4 regions of the Streptomyces sp. NBC_00647 genome follow, and region 2 is predicted to be linked to each of the others. Evidence: riboswitches for the same ligand, from Rfam matches in the RefSeq annotation. Region 2 holds a riboswitch; each other region holds the start of a gene.

Evidence for each region. Region 2 has a riboswitch for cyclic di-AMP ahead of OG788_RS19875 (transglycosylase family protein). Riboswitches for the same ligand answer to the same signal wherever they lie in the genome.
Region 1: it holds a riboswitch for cyclic di-AMP, as region 2 does, so the genes downstream of both, OG788_RS04410 (NlpC/P60 family protein) here and OG788_RS19875 (transglycosylase family protein) in region 2, are expected to answer to the same signal.
Region 3: it holds a riboswitch for cyclic di-AMP, as region 2 does, so the genes downstream of both, OG788_RS26495 (LysM peptidoglycan-binding domain-containing protein) here and OG788_RS19875 (transglycosylase family protein) in region 2, are expected to answer to the same signal.
Region 4: it holds a riboswitch for cyclic di-AMP, as region 2 does, so the genes downstream of both, OG788_RS32855 (M23 family metallopeptidase) here and OG788_RS19875 (transglycosylase family protein) in region 2, are expected to answer to the same signal.

The regions. Positions count from the first base shown of each region.
Region 1 covers NZ_CP109040.1:1,006,988-1,011,311, reverse strand. Annotated here, with positions in the region: gene OG788_RS04420 (alpha/beta hydrolase) at 1-485, shown strand, start outside; gene OG788_RS04415 (hypothetical protein) at 560-790, opposite strand; cyclic di-AMP (ydaO/yuaA leader) riboswitch at 1,247-1,419, shown strand; gene OG788_RS04410 (NlpC/P60 family protein) at 1,428-3,233, shown strand; gene OG788_RS04405 (hypothetical protein) at 3,278-3,595, opposite strand; gene OG788_RS04400 (PadR family transcriptional regulator) at 3,744-4,289, shown strand.
Region 2 covers NZ_CP109040.1:4,562,773-4,567,096, forward strand. Annotated here, with positions in the region: gene OG788_RS19865 (septum formation initiator family protein) at 1-24, opposite strand, end outside; gene eno (phosphopyruvate hydratase) at 143-1,429, opposite strand; gene OG788_RS19875 (transglycosylase family protein) at 1,780-2,478, opposite strand; cyclic di-AMP (ydaO/yuaA leader) riboswitch at 2,483-2,675, opposite strand; gene OG788_RS19880 (transglycosylase family protein) at 2,859-3,836, opposite strand; gene OG788_RS19885 (cytochrome P450) at 4,085-4,324, opposite strand, start outside.
Region 3 covers NZ_CP109040.1:6,017,620-6,021,943, reverse strand. Annotated here, with positions in the region: gene OG788_RS26500 (CocE/NonD family hydrolase) at 1-988, shown strand, start outside; cyclic di-AMP (ydaO/yuaA leader) riboswitch at 1,723-1,884, shown strand; gene OG788_RS26495 (LysM peptidoglycan-binding domain-containing protein) at 1,889-2,656, shown strand; gene OG788_RS26490 (HAD family hydrolase) at 2,811-3,620, opposite strand; gene OG788_RS26485 (hypothetical protein) at 3,981-4,324, shown strand, end outside.
Region 4 covers NZ_CP109040.1:7,468,903-7,473,226, forward strand. Annotated here, with positions in the region: gene OG788_RS32845 (pitrilysin family protein) at 1-131, shown strand, start outside; gene OG788_RS32850 (M16 family metallopeptidase) at 128-1,516, shown strand; cyclic di-AMP (ydaO/yuaA leader) riboswitch at 1,730-1,890, shown strand; gene OG788_RS32855 (M23 family metallopeptidase) at 1,903-2,667, shown strand; gene OG788_RS32860 (GntR family transcriptional regulator) at 2,865-3,560, shown strand; gene OG788_RS32865 (HPr family phosphocarrier protein) at 3,787-4,068, opposite strand; gene OG788_RS32870 (GNAT family N-acetyltransferase) at 4,242-4,324, shown strand, end outside.

The DNA.
Region 1 (4,324 bases), 3.6 Mb from region 2:
ACCGCCACCGGGGGTGGAACGGTGCGGACGCCGACCCGGTCGCCGATGTCCGGCAGGCGCTCGCCGAACTCGCCGATCTGGTGGGGGAGGTGCCGGTGGTGCTCGTGGGCCACTCGATGGGCGGTCGCGCCGCCCTGCGCGCCGCGGCCGCGCCACAGGTCCGGGCCGTGGTGGCCCTCGCACCCTGGTGCCCGGAGGGTGAGCCGGTGGCCCACCTCCGGGACAAGCGTGTGATCGTTCTGCACGGAGACCGGGACCGGGTCACCGATCCCGCGGCGTCGTTCGCCCTCGTCCGCCGTGCCGACGAGGCGGGCTGCGCCGCGAGCGCCGTTCGGGTCGAGGGCGGTGACCACGCGATGCTCCGACGCGCGCGCACCTGGCACCGGGCGACGGGCTCCACGGTCGCCGGGCTGCTGTCCCGGGCCGACGGTGGGCTCGGACCCCTTCTCGCCGAGTGGCCCGGCGGTGAACCCGGGGTTCTCTAGGATCCTGTCCGGCCGATCACGGGGGAGGAGACCGACCGCGCCCGTGTCTCCGCCGCGATCGACCGGACAGGGCCCTAGAGGCCGGTCGAGTCCAGCCGGTCGTCGGGGTCCGGGCCGGTGGAGAAGCCGCGGCGCGGGCCGGCCGCAAGTCGTGCGGCGGAGGCGGGAAGCGGCGTACCTGTCGACGGATCCCAGCTGAGGATCCATTCGAAGTCGCGTTGCAGCCGACGGGCTTCGCTCCGGACGAGCGTCGGTATGTCGCCGCGTTCGGAGATCAGTTGGGCATAGATCGGCGCATCGTGCACGTGGGATCCTCGACTCGCTCGCGTGGTCTTCCGTGCCTCGAAGGTAGGGCCGGGACGCGGTCGCAGCGGTGATCCGGCCAGCTCGGCCACAACCGGTCACGGTGTGACCATCGGACGCCGCCGATGTCGAACGAGGCGTCAGGGAACGCCAGTTCCGTACGCACTTCCGAAAGCCCCGGGACCACGGGCCCGGGTCCGCGGGACGCACGAGCGGCGGGGTGGAAGGGGCTGGACCAGGGCGGCTGGACAGGACCGGAGTTCCGAGCGCCCTCAACGGGGTTGCTCCGCCGCCGTTCTGAGCACGCCGTGTGCCCTCACCGTCGCCCTTCGAGGTCGTGCGATGAAGGTCACGAAAACGTATCGGACATCTGGGACGTGGATCTTCACATGGGGTGCACAACATGGCTAAGTTGGCGACCAGGTCGCCCGACTCCCTCCGGCGAAGCTCGCCGGGCGGCGCGGCCTCCGCCGAGTCCTGGCTGTCCCCGTGGCAGCTGGAGCCGGGGACCCACCGAACTTGGGGTGAATCGGCCCAACCGCCTTACGGGGCAAGGGTCGTAGGGCATACCTTCCGGAACCGTCCGCCCGAACCCGACAGCTAACCCGGTAGGCGGATGACGGAAGGAGTGCCACTCCCATGGCGCCGGAACGCACCCCGCCCACCTCGGGCACCAACCTGCCGAGCGTGCGGGACGCCGCCGTCGCGGCGATGGCCGTGTCGCGCGAGTCGACGCTCGCCCCGACCACGAACGCCCAGCCGCCCGCCGGGCGTGCGGAGCCCACCCGGGAAGAAGTCCGCCAGCGGCTTTCGTCGCTGTACGACCAGGCGGAGAACGCCACCGGCAACTTCAACGCGACCCGGGCCCTGGCGAACCTCTCCCGCAAGCCCGACCGGCGAGCCGCCGGCCAGGGGCGCGCGGACGTCGATCCCGCCCAGGCCGATCTGATGCGGCAGTGGTTCGACGGGGCGCGCTCCCGGCTCGGACCCTCGGTCCCGGCCGTACTTCCGGCCGACAGGCAGCCCGACCGCGGTCAGGCAGCCGCCCGCCCGGCGCAGGGTGCGAGACGTCCGGTGGATGGTCCGACGACGTATCAGGTGGAGCAAGCCGGCCGCCCTGTGGCCGAGTTGACGGCGGCTCCGGCACGGGAGCTGACCGCGGGTCCGACTCCGGAACTGACCGCGCGCCCCGTCCTGGAACTGACAGCGGGTCCGGCGGCCGAGCTGACGGCCGGGAGCGCCCCGGCGGCAGCGGGACCCGGGGCGGCGGTCCGTGCGGCGCTGCCGGCGGCAGCCGCTCCGGACGCCGCGTCGCAGCTGTCCCCGCTCCAGGTCAAGAAGGACCGTGCCCGGCGCCAGCTGGCCGCCGCGCAGGCTCTGCTGTCGAGGCACGCCGCGCGGCAGAGCATGCCGGTCGTGCAGGCCCCGGCGATGGAGTACCGGCCGGTGGCGGAGGAGCCCCGGCTCACCTCGTTCGAGTCGGCACCGTTGCCCACCCCGTTCCCATCGGCACCGCTGCCCACCTCGTTCGAGTCGGCCCCCCTGTCCGCTTCGTTCGCGTCGGCACCGCTGCCGACGTCGTTCGAGTCGGCGCCCCTGCCCGCCTCGTTCGAGGCGGCGCCAGTGCCCACCCAGTTCCAGTCGGCGTCGTTGCCGATCGCGTTCGAGTCGGCGCCCGTGCCCACGTCCTTCGCGTCGGCACCGCTGCCGACGTCGTTCGAGTCGGCCCCCCTGCCCGCCTCGTTCGAGGCGGCGCCAGTGCCCACCCAGTTCCAGTCGGCGTCGTTGCCGATCGCGTTCGAGCCGGCGCCCGTGCCCACGTCCTTCGCGCCGGCGCCCCTGCCCACGTACTTCGAGCCGGCCCCCATGCCGGCTTCGTTCGCGTCGACGTCCCCGCCCGTCGACGCGGGGTGGCGGCAGGCGTGGCCGGCCGGAAGCGACCAGTCGTGGCCCGCGGCCCCTGCGCCCGTCACTCCGACTCCGGGGTTCGACATCGACAGCCTCACGCGTGCCGGCGCCGGAGCAGGAGCCGGCACCGGTGCCGCTCCCGCCGTCGCACCGGTCGTCGCACCGGTCGTCGGCTACGACACCAGGGCCGCGGAGGCGGTCGCCTTCGCCCGTGCGCAGGTCGGCAGGCCGTGCGTGTGGGGCGCGTCCGGACCCGGCTCGTACGACCCCTCCGGTCTCACCCAGGCGGCCTGGAAGAGTGCCGGGGTGCTGCTTCCCCGCTCGACGCAGGACCAGGCCAGGGTCGGGCCCGCGATCGCCCTCACCGGTATCCAGCCCGGTGACCTGGTCTTCTTCCACGCCAACGTGAGCCATGTCGGCCTCTGTATCGGTGGCGGCATGATGATCCATGCCCCGAGTCCCGGTGCGCGGATCGCCGAGGAGTCGATCCACTACGCCGGGCAGGGGGCGATCCACAGCGTCGTCCGTCCGGCCTGAGACAGGCCCGGACCTCCGGAGGAACGTCGTGGTGGCGGGCGCTGTCAGAATTCCCGGTCGATCCCCGTGACGGCGGCCGGCCCCAGCGGGGCGTCGTCCTCCGACAGGCCGCTGTCGCGGAGTGCGCCGGAGACGAGCCGGACGGCCTCGGCCTCGGCGCTTCTCTGGTTCGCCGCCTCGACCTCGAGCCGGACGGAGAACGTGCGGTTCTCGTCGACGGTCAGCAGGCTCAGCTCTTCGGTCTCGCCCAGGTCCGTGTTCTGGGGGTCCTGAGGGCGAAGCCTGCGTTCCACGTCGGCACGGGACGCGTCCGAGAGGCCGTGGACGAATGTCCCGGGAACGGTGATGACGTAGGTGGTCACAGGAACTCCTTGCGTGGGTGCCCCGCGGGCCTGAAGTGCGGTCGGCTGTGTGATCGCCCGTCTACCCCGCATTGTGCCGGGCACCCGGAGCTTCTTCGCGTCGGGCGGCGCCTGCCGCGTGGTGATCGGGTGGCGATACGGTCGCCCCATGGCTGATGCTCGGTTGACCACCGCCTCTTTTCTCGTGCTCGGCATCATCGACAAGTTGGGCGAGGCCAGCGCGTACGACGTCAAGGTGGAGGCGGCCCGTACGGTCGCGCCCTTCTGGTCGGTGCCGCACGCACAGGTGTACGCGCAGTGCGACCGCCTCCTCGAGGGCGGGCTGTTGTCGCAGGTGCGACAGGAGAGCGGCCGCAACCGCAGGGTGCTGACGCTGACGGACCAGGGCAGGGCGGCCCTCCAGGGGTGGCTCGACGACCCCGCCTTCGTCCCGGTGGAGGCGCGGGAACGCGGCATTCTCAAGTTGTGGTTCGGTGGCCGGCCCGAACTGCTCGGTCCCGTACAGCTCGACGAGCACGGTCGGACCCTGGACGACTACGAGGAACTCGCATCGAGCGTCGGCGAGTTGCTGACGCGCGGGCAGCGGGACGCGCTGGAGTTCGGCATCCGGTACGAGCGCATGATGGTTGATTTCTGGCAATGGGTGCAGCGCCGGGACGAGGAGCGTGGGGACGAGGACACGACAGACCGTTGACCCGGCGGGCGGCCGCCCCTACCGTCTCGATAGTC
Region 2 (4,324 bases):
CCGGTCCCGGTCCTTCACGGCCATGAGTCCCGCCTCCCCAGTACTGGCCCGCCGGTAGGGGCCGTCACGCGCGTACGTCCCCGCACACGGTACGGGACCGAGTGCGGGGACGTACGGACGACGCTTCCTGAGCCTTGCGGGGTCAGTCCTTGAACCGGGGGAACGCCGAGCGGCCGGCGTACACCGCGGCGTCGTCGAGGATCTCCTCGATGCGCAGCAGCTGGTTGTACTTGGCGACGCGCTCGGAGCGGGCCGGGGCGCCGGTCTTGATCTGGCCGCAGTTGGTGGCGACGGCGAGGTCGGCGATCGTGACGTCCTCGGTCTCGCCGGAGCGGTGGGACATCATGCACTTGAAGCCGTTGCGCTGGGCCATCTCGACGGCGTCCAGGGTCTCGGTCAGCGAACCGATCTGGTTGACCTTGACGAGCAGCGCGTTGGCGGCGCCGTCCTCGATGCCGCGGGCCAGACGCTCCGGGTTGGTGACGAACAGGTCGTCGCCGACGATCTGGACCTGGTGGCCGAGCTTGTCGGTGAGGACCTTCCAGCCGGCCCAGTCGTCCTCGAAGAGCGGGTCCTCGATGGAGACGAGCGGGTACGCCGCCACGAGCTCCTCGTAGTACTCGGTCATCTCGGCGGCCGAGCGGGACTTGCCCTCGAACTCGTACTTGCCGTCCTTGTAGAACTCGGACGCGGCGACGTCGAGGGCGAGCGCGATCTGCTCGCCGGGGACGTAACCGGCCTGCTTGATGGCCTCGAGGATGAGGTCCAGCGCGGCGCGGTTGGAGTCCAGGTTCGGGGCGAAGCCGCCCTCGTCGCCGAGGCCGGTGGACAGGCCCTTGGACTTCAGGACGGACTTGAGGGTGTGGTAGACCTCGGTGCCCCAGCGCAGGGCCTCGGAGAAGGACTCCGCGCCGATCGGGGCGATCATGAACTCCTGGATGTCCACGTTCGAGTCGGCGTGCGAGCCGCCGTTCAGGATGTTCATCATCGGAACGGGCAGCAGGTGCGCGTTCGGGCCGCCCAGGTAGCGGAAGAGCGGCAGGTCGGACGCCTCGGAAGCGGCGTGCGCGACGGCGAGCGAGACGCCGAGGATGGCGTTGGCGCCGAGCGAGCCCTTGTTGTCGGTGGCGTCCAGGTCGAACATCGCCTGGTCGATCAGCCGCTGCTCGGTGGCGTCGTAGCCGACGAGCTCCGGGCCGATCTGCTCGATGACGGCGAGGACGGCCTTCTCGACACCCTTGCCCTGGTAGCGGTTCGGGTCACCGTCGCGGAGCTCGATGGCCTCGAAGGCTCCGGTGGAGGCGCCGGACGGAACGGCGGCACGACCCGTGCTGCCGTCGTCGAGGCCGACCTCGACCTCGACCGTGGGGTTGCCTCGGGAGTCCAGGATTTCCCGGGCTACGACGACGTCGATGGACGGCACGAGCATCTCCTTCTGGGATGTGACGCGGGTACGCAGGACTTGCCAGCCCTGCGGGATGAGCCTAACCGGCCCGGGGGGATCGGCCAGCCGATCGACCACCCCTTGGGCAGAACTGAGGGTACATATTGTTCCTGAACGGAACAAAAAAAGAAATGAAAAACCCCGCTCCGGTGCATGCGGGGGAACAAGCACCGGAGCGGGGAGCCCGTGGGGACGGGGACCCTCACCAGGCCTTCCGGATGGAGGCCCGGCCTGCGAGGGGAGCTGTCATTCAGCGCGACTGGGGCTGCGCGCGCGGACCGGATGCGGTCGCCGTCCGCCGAGGGCGACCACGTGGGGCCGGTGCGCGGCCCCGATCAGCCGAGGTGCAGCTGCTGGCCCGGGTAGATGAAGTCGGCGTCGGCGACGATGTCCTTGTTCAGCTTGAACAGCTTCTGCCAGCCGCCCTTGACGTGCTTCTTCTCGGCGATCGAGCTGAGGGTGTCACCCTTGACGACCTTGTACTCGCCGTCACCCTTCTTGACCTTCTTGCCGGTCGGGGTGGTGACGGTCTTCTGGGCGGCCGGACGCTCCGCGGAACGGGAGGCGGGCTGCTCCGTCGTACGGGTGGTGGTGCCCTGCGAGGCGCTCGGCGAGGAGGAGCCGGAGGGGGTCGACGGGGTCGAGGTGTCGCCGCCGTACGCGGCGCTCGACAGGCCGACGCCGCAGGTCGGCCAGGCGCCCTTGCCCTGTCCGGCGAGGACCTTCTCGCCGATGGCGATCTGCTGCGACTTCGAGGCCTGGTCGGCGGTGGAGGCGTAGGCGGTGCCGCCGTACGCGGCCCAGGTGGAGGCCGAGAACTGCAGGCCGCCGTAGTAGCCGTTGCCGGTGTTGATCGACCAGTTGCCGCCGGCCTCGCACTGGGCGACGGCGTCCCACTCGGAAGCGGTGGCGGCGGAGGCGTTGCCGGCCGCCATCAGCGGAGCGGCGATGGCGACACCGGTGACACCGGCGAGCGTGGCGACGCGGGTGGCCTTGTTCGGACGGCGGTGCTTGCCCTTGCTGGAAAACAGCATGGAGTGATCCCCTCACCGACGCCTGCGAGGTGAGCTGTCGGGTTCGGGCCGGTTGAGTTGCCCGGCCGCGCGCCTTCGGCCCCTTCTCCAGGACGTCCGACACGCGACTTAACCCCAAGCCGTTCCGGATGTCTCTCAACTCCCGGACGCGGCGCTTACCTTGGGTCCCCCGCTCCTGCCTACGGCGCATGACGCGACGACTGTTCCCGTACGGCCGCTGGCAGGATTCGGCGTTGTGACCGTCGGGGCCCGCTGTGGCGAGCGGTCACGACCGTAAGCAGTCGATCGGCGGATTTTCAAAGACGATCAGGGCTTCTGAGACCCATCTCTCACTCGCGCCAAACCGGACATTCCACAGCGAACCGTGACGTGAACTCCCGCTACTTTTCGACCGTTTCGGTAGCAACAGACAGGCTCTGACCGGGAACGATGAGGTCGGGATCGGCGCCGACCGTGTCCTCGTTCGCGACGTACAGGTCGGACCATCCGCCTTCGAGGTCAAGGGCGTCGGCGATGCTCCAGAGGTTGTCCCCGGTGCGCACGACGTACGAGCCGTCCGTGGCGTCGCGCGAGGCACTCGAGCCGCGCGAGGCGTGCCGCCCCGAGGCGCTGTCCGTGCGGTCGTCGGCTGCACCGGCCGTCGCGTCCTCGTCGGCACTGTCGCCGCGGTGCCGCCCGGCACTGGAGCTCGTGTCGTCGGAGGCATCCGAAGAGGTGCCGCTCTGCCCCGACTTGTCCGACTTGCCGCCCTTGGCTTTCACCTTGTCCGAGCTGTCGGAATCCTGTGAGGCGCGGGGCTTCGCGGTGTTGTCCGTCACGTCCGGAGAGTCGCCCGAATCGGACGAACCGGACGGGGTGGAGGAAGGGCGCGAGTTGGGCGTAATCGACAATCCGGACGAACCGGGGCTGATCGAGTCGCCCGAGTCGCCGTCGTCGGCCGACGAGTCGTCAGCCACACCCGTGTCGACATGCACCTCGCCCGAGTCCGCGCTGAGCCCGGAGAGCGGTCCGCAGGTCGGCCAGGCCGCGAGCCCCTGGTCGTCGAGCACCTTCTCGGCCACGGCTATCTGCTGCGAACGGCTGGCCTGGTCGGCTCTCGGGGCGTACTCGAGACCGCCGTACGCCTCCCAGTCGTCCTGGGTCAGCTGCAGCCCGCCGTAGTACCCGTTGCTGTTGTCGGCGCTCCACGCGCCGCCGCTCTCGCACTGTGCCACCCGGTCCCAGGTGGTTCCGTCGGCCGCGCTCGCACTCGTCGCGCCGAGCAACGGGATGGCGATCGCCGATCCGGTCACCCCTGCGGCGACGATGAGGGCCGGGGCCTGACGGGGGCGACGGTGACGGCCGTTCCCGGAGAGCATGCGGAAGCCTTTCGCGTGACAGCAGGTGACTACGGGCATCCTGCGAAGTAAGAAGCGCAGGTGCCGCGTTGATGGGTGAACGTAGCCGGACTCGAACGCTTGTCACAAGTCGATGCAGTACAGATCACGTGAAGATCACAGATTTGATGGATCGTCATGTTCCGGTAGCCGGAAGGGTGCTCTTTCCGGTATTCGGAAGAACCTCTTCGACAGGGGTGGCGAAGGGTCGCCGATGGACCGATCAAGGACTATTTGACCGGGGTGAACTCCACTGGAAGCGTGCGCAATCCGCGCATAATGAGCCCTCCACGCCAACGCAAATCGGCCGGATCTCCCCCAAGTCGGAGGTCCGGGAGGCGAGTGAGAAGCGTGCCGAGCGCGGTCTGCCCCTCCAGACGGGCCAGCGGCGCGCCCAGGCAGTAGTGGATGCCGTGGCCGTAGCCCACGTGCTGATTGTCACGCCGTGCGAGATCGAGCGTGTCCGGCTG
Region 3 (4,324 bases), 1.5 Mb from region 2:
GGCCTGGCCCTCACCCTCGGTGACCCCGATCACGTACGCGCTCCAGGGCACCCCGGTGCCGGTGCGGTCCCCGCAGCACACGGGGGTCGACGCGGGCCGCTTCTTCCCCTTCGGCAACGCCGCCGACCTCCCGCCGGACCAGCGGGAGGAGGACGCCCGGTCGGCCTGCTTCGAGTTCGAGGTACCGGCGGAGACCTGGGTGCTGGGCCGCCCGCGGGTCGATCTGCGGCTGACGTCCGCGTCACCCAGGGGCCAGGTGATCGCCCGCCTCTGCGACGTGGCCCCCGACGGAGCCTCCACGCTCGTCACCCGAGGCGCCCTGAACCTGTCGGCGCGCCGCGGCCGCGACCGGACGGTTCCCGCGGAACCCGGCACCACGGAGAACGTGGCGTTCGACCTGAACGGCATCGGCTACGCGTTCCCCGCGGGCCACCGCATCCGCCTGAGCGTCTCCTCCGCCTACTGGCCCTGGATCTGGCCCCAGCCGGGCTCGGAGGCGGGCTTCACCCTCGACCCCATCGGCAGCGCCCTCGAACTCCCCGTACGGACAAGGGAGTCGGACCCCTCCATCACCTTCGGGGAACCGGAGGAGGCGGAGCCCCTCGGCGTGGCCGTCTCCGAGACGCTGGACGAACCCCGTCCGGAACGCCTGGTCCTGCGCGACGTGGCCGCGGACACCTGGCGCCTGGAGGTCGACCCGTGCCTCGGCGGCACCCGCGCGTATCCCGACGGCCTCGAATGCACGGAGGACGCGCGGGAGACGTACACGATCGACGCGTCCGACCCGCTGTCCGCCCACGCCCGCTCGACCTGGTCGATCCGTCTGCACCGCCCGGACCTGCCGTGGGACGCCCGCGTCGAGACGGCCTCCACCATCAGCTGCGACGCGCAGGACTTCATCACGTCCAACGAGGTCGTCTGCAAGGACGGCGACGAGGTCGTCTTCCACCGGACCTGGGAGAAGAGAATCCCGCGCACGGCGGGCTGACACGCGGCCGCACGGGCGGGAGTTCCCGCCCCTGCGGCCGGCCGACAGGGCTCGCGGGGGCGGGAGTTCGCCTCCGAACGACCGTCGACGCGCCGCTCGTCCCGGCCCCGGCCGCACTGCTCCCCCGGCCCGGACGCGCCACTCACGCCCGCCCGGACGCACGGCCCACGCCCGCCCGAATGCGCCGCTCAGGCCGGCCCGGTCCGCCCGGCGTCCCGACGCCGGCATGGAACACGTACGGCGAACGCCCTTGCCACCGGCCGCAGTTCAGCCCGCGCTCGCCCCGGCTCGACCCACGCCCGTCCGGGCCCGACCCACGACCGGTCCCGTCCGACCCGCCGGGCCCGCGCCTCGGCCCGGCTCGGGCCGCTTCCCCCACGAACCCCACCGCCCCGAATCCCCCTGCGTGGGGGTCCGCTTGCCGCCCTCCGGGGACTCGGCATCCCCGACAGTCGGAAGCACAATGCCCGAGTTGCCCGGCATGCCGCCTTGATGACCCTTGGTCTCGTGAGTTGAGTCACGCGCGAACCCGGACACCACCCCACCCCACCCCCTCGCCAACCCATTCACTAAAGGCAAGTTGAGGATTCAATTCCGGTCTAATCGGACGTTTCTCCCTCGCTCCAAACAGGCGAAAGGGATCTTCGCAGCCACATCTGGCCTTGTTCCGGACATGTGCTCTCGCATACGTTCTGGTCGATCCCGGGCGGATCGCCGAATCCTGCCGCCGCCCGGATACCCACCCACCCACGCACGGCAGGAGCGGGGGACCCACAGGTAAGCCGCCGATCCGGGCACACCGGACCGGCTAGGGGTGAAGCCGCGCCCAAAAGCGCGGCCGGGCATCTCCCGCCCGAACCCGACAGCTCACCTCGCAGGCGTCGGAGAGGACATTTCGTCATGCCCGCACGAGGCAAGCACCGCCGCACGAAGACCAACGTCATCACCCGGGGCATGATCGCCGCCGGAACGGGCGGCATCGCACTCGCCCTGCCGCTCGTGAGCGCGACCGGCGCCAGCGCGGCGACCCCGGCGCAGGCCCCCCAGCTCACGAAGGCCGCCAAGACCGCCGTGGTCCCCAACGTCCAGCTCATCACCTACAAGGTGGTCGCGGGCGACACCCTGTCCAAGGTGGCGCAGAAGCACCCCGAGAGCGGCGGCTGGAAGAAGCTGTACAAGGCTAACCGCGCGGTCATCGGCGACAACCCCGCCCTGATCCGCCCGGGCCTGAAGCTGACCGTGGGCACGAAGACGCTGAAGTCGACGGCGGCCAAGACGGCGAAGGCGACCCCGGCCGTCGCCAAGTCCTCCGCGACCACCGCCACCCAGGCCTCCGCCAAGACGTACACGAACAACCTCGACGGCTGGATCAAGGAATCCCTGGACATCATGGCGAAGGAGGGCATTCCGGGCAGCTATGACGGCATCTACCGCAACGTGATGCGCGAGTCCTCCGGCAATCCGCTCGCCATCAACAACTGGGACTCCAACGCCGTCGCGGGCACCCCCTCCAAGGGTCTGCTCCAGGTCATCGACCCCACGTTCCGGGCCTTCCACGTCCCCGGCACGTCGATGGACCCCTACGACCCGGTCGCGAACATCACCGCCGCCTGCAACTACGCGGCCAAGACGTACGGCTCCATCGACAACGTCAACGGCGCCTACTGATCGCACCCTCACCACCACCACCCGCCGGCGGCACCTTCTCGGTCCGCCGGCGGGCGCGTTGTCTGTCGCGTTCCTCGCGTGACCGGTCCCTGGAACAGGCAGACCCTGAAGCGGATGGACCGCAGATGGACCCCTGGAGCAGGCGACCGAGTCCCTAGAAGCCGAAGAGTCGTTCCAGGACGACCGCGATTCCGTCGTCCTCGTTCGACAGGGTGATCTCGTCGGCCACCGCCTTGAGTTCCGGGTGGGCGTTGGCCATCGCCACACCACGGGCGGCCCAGTCGAACATCGGGATGTCATTGGGCATGTCGCCGAAGGCCAGCGTCGCGTCCGGGGTGAGTCCGAGGTGTGCCGCGGCGAGAGCGAGGCCCGTCGCCTTGGTCACCCCGCATGGCTGGAGTTCGACGGTGCCGGGCCCGGACATGGTGACCGTCGCCAGCGAACCGACCACTCCCCGCGCCGCGGACGCCAACTCGTCGTCGGACAACGACGGGTGGCGCAGCAACACCTTGCTGATCGGCTCCGACCAGAGGTCGTCCCGCCGCCGCACCCGCACCGCCGGCAGGGTCGGATGCGGCATCACGTATCCCGGCTCGATGAGCGTCAGCCCGTCCACGCCGTCCTGGTCGACCGCCGCGTACAGCAGACCGACCTCCGCCTCGATCTTGCCGAGCGCCGTCTCCGCCAGCTCCCTGTCCAGGGTCACCGACCACAGCATCCGGTCCGCCCCGGCGTCGTACAGCTGCGCCCCCTGCCCGCACACCGCCAGCCCCTCACCGCCGAGTTCGTCGAGGAGCGGTCGTACGCGCGGCGCGGGGCGGCCCGTCACCACGAGGTGCTGGGCACCCGCCTGGGTCACCTTCGCCAACGCGGCCCGCGACCGGTCGGAGAGGGTGTCGTCGCCGCGCAGCAGCGTTCCGTCCAGGTCAGTGGCGATGAGTGAATATGCAGTCGGAGCGGCCATGATCCGAAGAATACGGATCGAACGACTCATCGGCCCGGCGTGAACCGGACGACGTCCGGTATCCCGTCAGCAACGCCGTTCACCGTACGGTGGTTAGCGCGTTGCGACCGCTTCGGATCACGCAAGGTCCACTTCCGCCCAAGCAGACTTTCCCGCACATGACCGACCACAACACCCCAACACCACCCGGCGGCGGGCGGGCCCGGCGACGGTACACACTCCTCCAGGAATCACCGACCACCATCGACAAGTCCGGGGAGAGACATGTCTTTTGAGTCCTTCGAGTCCCCTGCGCCGCAACCTCGCCCATCCGGCGCGGTGACCCCCTTCCGGCAGCACCTTCGCACCTCTGCCGAAGCCGTGATCCGGCGCTTCCCCGAATCCCTCCGGTCCGAGATCTACGCCCTGTCCTTCCGGATCTGGCGGATCGACGGGGACGAGCGTCACCCGTACGTCGCCATCGGCTACAACACCGAGACCCAGTACGGGCAGGAGACCTACCCGGAGGACCCGGGAGAGGCCCGCTGGAACTACGCCCTGTGGCTGCTGGACGGCTTCGAGATGCTGGGCAACATCCCCCAAGACCCTGCCGGCAGCCCTCTGTACGTGGACGAGGTCAAGGAACTGGGGATCTGGTTCGACGGTGACCACGACTTCCTCACCATGGACCTTCCGGAGGAAGAGGAGGACGAACTGGACGCCAG
Region 4 (4,324 bases), 2.9 Mb from region 2:
CCGCGGAGGAGGTCCAGGAGGTCGCCAAGGCCCGCCTGCGCCCCGACAACCGCGCGGTGCTCGTCTACGAGCCGACCGCACCCGAACCGACCGACGCCGCTGACGAGACCGACGAGGAGGCGGCGAAGTGACCGAGCTCGCCACCATGGACTTCCATCCGCAGCCCCAGGCCGGCAGCCCCAAGCCGTGGGCCTTTCCCGCCCCCGAGCGCGGCACCCTGGACAACGGCCTGACCGTGCTGCGCTGCCATCGCCCCGGCCAGCAGGTCGTCGCCGTCGAGGTGATCCTCGCCGCGCCGCTGGAGGCCGAGCCCACGGGCCTGGACGGCATCGCCACGATCATGGCGCGTGCGTTCTCCGAGGGCACCGACAAGCACTCGGCCGAGGACTTCGCCGCCGAGCTCGAGCGCTGCGGCGCCACGCTCGACGCGCACGCCGACCACCCCGGCGTACGCCTGTCCCTCGAAGTGCCCGTCTCGCGCCTGGCCAAGGCGCTCGGCCTGCTCAGTGACGCCCTGCGGGCACCGGCGTTCGCGGACAGCGAGGTCGAGCGGCTGGTGCGCAACCGGCTCGACGAGATCCCGCACGAGACGGCCAACCCGGCCCGTCGTGCGGCCAAGGAGCTCTCCAAGGAGCTGTTCCCGGCGAGCGCGCGCATGTCGCGCCCGCGCCAGGGCACCGAGGAGACCGTCCAGAAGATCGACTCGGCGGCCGTACGCGCCTTCTACGAGAAGCACGTGCGCCCCGCGACGGCCACCGCCGTCGTGGTCGGCGACCTGACCGGCGTCGACCTCGACGAACTGCTGGGCGACACGCTCGGCTCCTGGACCGGTTCGTCCGCCGAGCCGCGTCCCGTGCCGCCGGTGAACGCCGACGACACCGGCCGCGTGATCATCGTCGACCGCCCGGGCGCCGTCCAGACGCAGTTGCTCATCGGCCGTGTCGGCGCCGACCGGCACGACCGCGTGTGGCCCGCCCAGGTGCTCGGCACGTACTGCCTCGGCGGCACCCTCACCTCGCGCCTCGACCGAGTCCTGCGCGAGGAGAAGGGCTACACCTACGGTGTGCGGGCGTTCGGTCAGGTCCTGCGCGCCGCGCCGGACGGCACGGGCGTCGCGATGCTCGCCATCAGCGGCTCCGTGGACACCCCGAACACCGGTCCGGCGCTCGACGACCTGTGGAAGGTGCTGCGCACCCTCGCGGCCGAGGGGCTGACCGACGCCGAGCGGGACATCGCCGTGCAGAACCTGGTGGGCGTGGCGCCCCTCAAGTTCGAGACGGCGGGGGCTGTCGCGAGCACGCTCGCCGACCAGGTCGAGCAGTACCTGCCGGACGACTACCAGTCGACGCTCTATCAGCAACTGGCCGCCACCGGCACCGTGGAGGCCACCGCGGCCGCCGTGAGCGCGTTCCCGACGGACCGTCTGGTGACTGTCCTGGTCGGCGACGCGGCGCAGATCGAGGAGCCCGTCAAGGCTCTCGGAATCGGTGAAGTCAGCGTGGTGGCCGCCGAGTAGAGCCCGCGCGACGAGGGGGCCCTGGTGACTGAAGAGTCACCAGGGCCCTCTTTTACCCGGACGCCGTCCCCGAGATGTCCGTATTGGTATGGAGGTTGCCCTTCTGCCCTGTGGGATGCGCTACAAAAACCGTGATCTGTTTGTTGTTCGAACGACACCCCGTTTAGCGTCTGTCCGACTGTTCGTCAGGCAGTGCGCCGCGCCCGCGGCACCGGACAGTCATCGCCGAGTCCCCGCGTGGCGCGAGCCATGGGGAGCCGGGGACCCACACGTAGTCCCTGGGGTGAATCGGACGCCCTCCCTGAGGGGGTCCGTAGGAGACCTTCCTGCTCCGAACCCGTCAGCTAACCCGGTAGGCGAGAGGGAAGGAAAGGACCAGCCCCTACATGGCGTTCACCTGTGGCACCGGGAAGCATCGTCGTCCGAACCGGGTGCACAGCACGACCACGAGCGCCGTCGGCGTCGCGGCACTGACCACCACCGGTGTCATCGGAACCCTGGCCGCCCCCGCCTTCGCCGCGGAATCCTCCGTCGAGCAGACCGGGCTGACCCAGGCCATCACCATCGGCGACTCGGTCGCCGACCAGATCGACGCCCAGGCCTTCGCGCAGCAGCGCGCCGCGGACGAGGCCGCCGCGCGGAAGCTGGCCGAGCAGACCGCCCGCAAGCACGCCGCCGAGCAGGCCGCGAAGGCTCGCGAGGACAAGGAGCGCGCCGCCCGCGCGGCCGAGCGCAAGCGCCTGAACACCTTCGTCATGCCGATCACCGGTTCGTACGTCTCCACCGGCTACCAGGCCAGCAGCAGCCTCTGGTCCTCCGGCAGCCACACCGGCGTCGACTTCCACGCCGCGTCCGGCACCTCGGTCCACGCCGTCGGCTCCGGCACGGTCGTCACGGCCGGCTGGGGTGGCGCCTACGGCAATCAAGTCGTGATCAAGATGCACGACGGCACGTACACCATGTACGGCCACCTCTCGTCCATCGGCGTGTCCGTCGGCCAGACGGTCACTCCGGGGCAGCAGATCGCTCTCTCCGGGGACACCGGCAACACCACCGGACCGCACCTTCACTTCGAGGCCCGCACGACCGCCGAGTACGGCTCGGACATGGACCCGGTCGCGTACCTGCGTTCGCACGGCGTCAACGTCTGACGACCGCTTCGCCGCTTCTCCACCGCTTTCGATGCCCCGGCTCACCGAGCCGGGGCATCATCGTTTCCGGAGGCCGTCTGTCCAAAAAATATCCATGGATTCAGGCCTGCCATCGGAAATTCCGGCTTCCTGCAATAGAGTCACTGAACAAGCGTCAATCGATGGCGTTTCGCGGGGATTAAAGCGGAGGTCCGGTCATGCGTATTCCGGCGCACTCGGTATGCACGGCGATCCGTGACGACATTGTCGCGGGTGTCTACGAGCGTGGCGGCCGGCTGACCGAGGAACTGCTCGCGCGGCGCTACGGCGTCTCGCGCGTCCCCGTGCGCGAGGCTCTGCGCACGCTGGAGGCCGAGGGCTTCGTGGTCACCCGCCGGCACGCGGGCGCGTGCGTCGCGGAACCCACCGAGCAGGAGGCGGCGGACCTCCTGGAGATGCGCATGCTGCTGGAGCCGCTGGGTGCCGCGCGGGCCGCCCAGCGGCGCACGGAGGCCCACCTCAAGGTGCTCCGGGGCCTGGTCAGGCTGGGGCAGGAGCGTTCCAGGAGGGGCCACAGCGAGGATCTGCGCTCCCTGGGCGGCTGGTTCCACGAGACGCTCGCACAGGCGTCCGGCAGCCCGGCGCTGACCTCCACGCTCGCCCAGCTGCGACACAAGATCGCCTGGATGTACTCGGTGGAGGCGCCGGCCAACCCCGCGGAGTCCTGGGCGGAGCACGGCGGCATCGTGGACGCGGTCGCCCGCGGCGACAGTGAGCGGGCTCGCGCGATCACGGCCCTGCACGCCGAACGTGCGACGTCCGCGCACCGGCTCCGCTTTCCTGGGGGCGGAGATCGGCCAGAGCGTGTGAGAACTTCGCAACATCCCGTAAACATGACGGGCCCGCGTCATTAACACGGGCGCCGTATACAAAGAGGGATATTCGGCAGGGGCCTATTTCTGATGCCCTTTTGTTCGCGTGCCAGGAATTCAGGCGCGCGCTATTCTCGTGGCCGCACGGCGCGGGTCGCTCGTGCCACCGGAGAATTCCTGAACGAGGTACGGAAAACGGCCGAGCCGCGCCACCCGGAGATGAGGGGTGGCGCGGCTCGGCCGTACGTGTCCTGGGTGCCTTGTGGGCTCAGACGGTCTCGGGGAGCTCGTCGAGCCCCTCGGCGACGAGCCTCGCCAGGCGGTCGAGAGCGGCGTCCGCGCCCTCGGCGTCCGACGCGAGGACGATCTCCTCGCCGCCCTGGGCTCCCAGGCCGAGGACCGCGAGCATGGAGGCCGCGTTGACGGGGTTGCCGTCGGCCTTGGCGATCGTCACGGGGATGCCGGAGGCCGTGGTGGCCCGGACGAAGATGGAGGCGGGGCGGGCGTGGAGGCCCTCGTTCCAGCCGACGTTGACGCGGCGCTCAGCCATGTGATGCTGCCCTTCGGGTGTTCCGGGTTGTCTAGACCAGTGTCCCATATCGTGAAGCGTGCCCGGACGGTCCCTGGTCCGTCCGCGGCGACGGCGGACCGCGGCTCGCTCCGGCGTCCGTCTCCTCAGACTGCCTCGCGCCGTTGTCGTACGCGAGCCGTACTCTGGGGCCCATGCAGACCTCGTCGGACCGGCACGAGTACCCCGCTCACTGGGAGGCCGACGTGGTGCTGCGTGACGGCGGCACCGCGCGCAT